Regions from separate parts of the Klebsiella grimontii genome, predicted to be linked through region 1. Evidence: predicted binding sites of a transcription regulator. Region 1 holds the regulator's gene; the other holds the start of a gene.

Region 1 (2,205 bases):
GCAGGAAAATAAGCTAACGGTCAAAACCCCGGTGACGCGTTTGCCGGCCGGGGCCCGTTCGGCTTACCCTTCGATCACTTCATAAGAGTGGGTAATGTTTACCGCTTTCTCAAGCATCAGCGCGACGGAACAATACTTTTCCGCCGACAGGTCGACCGCGCGAGACACGGCAGCGTCCTTCAGTTCTTTACCGGTCACGATAAAATGCAGATTGATATGGGTAAACAGACGCGGAGCCTCTTCGCGACGCTCAGAAGTCAGCTTAACTTCGCAGTTGGTAACGTTATGACGGCCCTTCTGCAATATGGAAACCACATCGATCGCGCTGCATCCGCCTGCCGCCATCAGAACCATTTCCATTGGGCTGGGCGCTTTATCCCCGGAATTGCCGTCCATCAGAATCTGGTGACCAGAAGCCGACTCACCGATGAAGGTTAACCCTTCAACCCACTTCACTCGCGCTTGCATAAATTTAACTCCAGGGCTGTAATTTTCCCGACAGATTACGCGTACATAACAATTCTCGCAACGGAAGGCGACCTGGGTCATGCTGAAGCGAGACACCAGGAGACATGCGGCGAAAGCTATGCTAAAACAATCTGGATGCTACAGTAATACATTGATGTACTGCATGTATGCAGAGGAGTTCACATTACAGGCTGCAGAAAACTTTCAGCCGGATTCCCAGGTATAGGGATTCAATACGATTGCATGCCCGGATGCCGTGTAGTGTCGGCACCCGGAGATAGCTTATAACAGAGGATAACCGCGCATGGTGCTTGGCAAACCGCAAACAGACCCTACCCTTGAATGGTTCTTGTCTCATTGCCACATTCATAAGTACCCATCAAAGAGCACGCTGATCCACCAGGGTGAGAAAGCAGAAACGTTGTACTACATCGTTAAAGGCTCCGTGGCTGTACTCATCAAGGATGAAGAAGGTAAAGAGATGATCCTCTCTTACCTTAATCAGGGCGATTTCATCGGTGAATTAGGCTTGTTTGAAGAAGGCCAGGAGCGTAGCGCTTGGGTACGTGCGAAAACCGCATGTGAAGTGGCCGAAATCTCCTACAAAAAATTCCGTCAGCTGATCCAGGTTAACCCGGACATCCTGATGCGTCTCTCTTCGCAGATGGCTCGTCGTCTGCAGGTCACGTCTGAGAAAGTGGGCAACCTCGCCTTCCTTGACGTTACCGGTCGTATCGCTCAGACGCTGCTGAACCTGGCTAAACAGCCGGATGCGATGACCCATCCGGACGGTATGCAAATTAAAATTACACGTCAGGAAATCGGCCAGATCGTCGGCTGCTCCCGCGAGACCGTTGGCCGCATCCTGAAAATGCTGGAAGATCAAAACCTGATCTCCGCGCACGGTAAAACTATCGTCGTCTACGGTACCCGTTAAGTCGGTAAAACGGCGTATTGCCTGACGATACGCCGTTTTTGTTTTCTCCTCATGTGGCGCAGGCTGATTTACCACCCTGAAGTCAACTATGCACTGCGGCAAACGCTGGTGTTGTGTCTGCCGGTCGCGATTGGGCTTCTGTTTGGCCACTTACAGCAGGGGCTTCTGTTCTCTCTGGTTCCCGCCTGCTGCAACATTGCCGGGCTGGATACGCCGCATAAGCGTTTCTTTAAGCGTCTGATTATCGGCGGCAGCCTGTTTGCCGGCTGTAGCCTGATCGTCCAGCTTCTTCTGCAACGCGAAATCCCTTTGCCGCTAATCCTCACCGGTCTGGCGCTGATCCTCGGCGTCACGGCTGAAATCAGCTCCCTGCACGCGCGGCTGCTGCCTGCCTCGCTTATCGCGGCTATTTTTACCCTCAGTCTCGCGGGCAACATGCCGGTGTGGGAGCCGCTGTTAATCTACGCCCTCGGCACCTTATGGTATGGGGTGTTCAACTGGTTCTGGTTTTGGCTCTGGCGCGAGCAGCCGCTGCGCGAATCCTTAAGCCTGCTCTACCGTGAGCTCGCCAACTACTGCGAGGCCAAATACAGCCTGCTTACCCAGCATACGGACCCCGCCACATCGCTGCCGCCGCTGCTCAACCGCCAGCAAAAGGTGGTGGATCTGATTACCCAGTGCTATCAGCAGATGCATATGCTGGCGGCTAACCAGCGCAGCGATCACAAACGCCTGCTGCGCGCTTTCCAGGTTGGACTGGACCTTCAGGAGCATATTTCCGTCAGCCTTCATCAGCCAGA
Region 2 (2,205 bases), 1.1 Mb from region 1:
CTGCCCCAGCGTACGGGCTTTATTGGCATCCACCAGCGTTCGGGCAAGTTTTTTGCTGACACCAATGGGTAATACGGAAGAGGAGTCGGCCCCGCCGGCGATACCCGCGCGAATAGTGCCTGCTATCAGGCTTTCCGCGACGTTGGCCACAGCCTGAAAGCTGGTCGCGCAGGCGCGGCTGACGCTGTAGGCATCAGTATGCACGCTCATACCGGTCCCCAGTACAATTTCCCGGGCAATATTCGGCGCTTCCGGCATCTGCACCACCTGACCAAATACCAGCTGTTCTATTATGTCCGCGGGGATAGTACTGCGAGCCAGCATTTCGCCGACCACCAGTTTACCTAAATCAACGGCCGGCACGCCGTGGAAAGCCGTCGCCTGTCGGGCAAACGGAGTACGTAAACCGCTGACTATCGCGATACGATCGCCCTGGCGGGTGACTAGCGGTAATGCCTGACTCATAACGCTCCCCTGTTAACCGATAAAACAAAGTGGTCTGACCTGATAACAGTTTTAACTAATATTTTACATTAAGCCAATCGGGGAAGCGAAAAAGTGGGAGCCAAAACACATTGATTAGAAAAGGTAACGCCCCTGCCATGAGGGGCGTCCGGGGGAAGGATTAACGCAGGCCGAGCTGGAAAATCAGGGTTTCAGCTTCACAGCTGAACACGAAATCGATATCCAGCTTCACGCCACCCTCTACGTCTGTAAAGGTCGGGGTGATTTTGCACGGCTCAGATTCAACGTTACGCGCTCTTTCGCTTAATGCGGCGAGCGTTTCTTCTGCCTCGGCACGGTTCGCAAACACGCGGCTATAGGATGCGGTGCAATCGGTGTTGTCCATAATGGTGCCAACATCCATACAGCAGCAAACCGGGGTTTCATCAGCACTGCATTTACTCATCGTAGATTTCCTCTGTATATGCACTCAAAGTGCCAGACAAACAATGTGCTTATTTTACGCCCAGGGCATGCCAGCCTCCAGTCGTTAATGGCGACAAACGGGATAAGTGACCGAAATCACACTTAAAAATGATCCAAAACAAAAACCGCCCACTTTGGGTATCAGCTGCCCCAGCAAAATTGCCAACTGGATCGCGTTTCTTAGATCACAATTGAAAAAACTTCTAAACAAACTTGCAACATATCATCTGGTCAGACCTATACTCAGCGCACTGGTCTGATTTCTCTGTTGTAAAGCAGACCCTACACTTCGCGCTCCTGTTACAGCATGTAACATTGTTTAAATAAAAAATAACTCTATGAGGTTATGGGCATGAGCCAGAAAACCCGCCTTACCCAATCTGCCCTTGCAGTGGCTGTAGCAATGGTTTCAACCCACGCCTGGTCAGCAGGCTTTCAGCTTAATGAATTCTCTTCATCGGGCCTTGGTCGCGCCTATTCAGGTGAAGGCGCTATTGCTGATGATGCGGGCAACGCCAGCCGTAACCCGGCGTTAATCATGATGTTCGATCGCCCAACCTTCTCGGGCGGCGCCATTTTCGTCGATCCTGATGTCAACGTCACCGGCAGTTCAGTTATCGGTAACGACGCCAGCCAGGACAATATCGCGCCAACAGCATGGGTGCCGAATCTGCACTTCGTGGCGCCGATTAACGACCAGTTCGGTTGGGGGGCCTCCCTCACGTCGAACTATGGTTTAGCCACCGAGTTCAACAACGATTTTGCCGCAGGCTCGATGGGCGGTACGACCGATCTCGAAACGCTCAACCTGAATTTGAGCGGCGCATATCGCCTCAGTGATCACTGGAGTTTTGGTTTGGGCTTTGACGCCGTTTACGCGCGGGCGAAATTAGAGCGCTATGCGGGCGATTTACCGGATATCATCGGCGCTCAGCTACCGGGAATGGTGAAAGCAGGCAAACTCTCCCCGGCTCAGGCGGCGGCAATTGGTCAACAGGCCGGCGGTATCAGCCGCGACACCCAAATTGCTCGTCTGAAGGGTGATGAATGGGGCTTCGGCTGGAATGCCGGTATTTTATATGAAGTCGATAAAAACAACCGCTACGGTTTGACCTATCGCTCTGAAATTAAAGTTGATTTTGATGGGGATTATAAGAGCAGCCTGCCGTCTTCCCTCAACCCCATCAACTCTGCTCTGGGCCTGGGCCTGCCGTACGGCACCGGCGGCTCCACGATTGGCGGTTCTCTGACGTTGAATCTGCCAGAAATGTGGGA

The links. The regulator CRP, encoded in region 1, controls carbon source genes, mostly activating them, when cyclic AMP is high. The targets are predictions, from matches to a motif close to ATGTGANNNNNNTCACAT.
Region 2: ACE3MN_RS07390 (YfcZ/YiiS family protein) is a predicted target of CRP. The motif match lies at 1,015-1,032, and genes of this name have one in related genera.

The regions. Positions count from the first base shown of each region.
Region 1 is NZ_CP169721.1:430,712-432,916, reverse strand. It holds gene ACE3MN_RS01945 (phosphoribulokinase) at 1-17, shown strand, start outside; gene ACE3MN_RS01940 (OsmC family protein) at 64-468, opposite strand; gene crp (cAMP-activated global transcriptional regulator CRP) at 773-1,405, shown strand; gene ACE3MN_RS01930 (YccS/YhfK family putative transporter) at 1,457-2,205, shown strand, end outside.
Region 2 is NZ_CP169721.1:1,526,752-1,528,956, reverse strand. It holds gene fadI (acetyl-CoA C-acyltransferase FadI) at 1-465, opposite strand, end outside; gene ACE3MN_RS07390 (YfcZ/YiiS family protein) at 626-910, opposite strand; gene fadL (long-chain fatty acid transporter FadL) at 1,283-2,205, shown strand, end outside.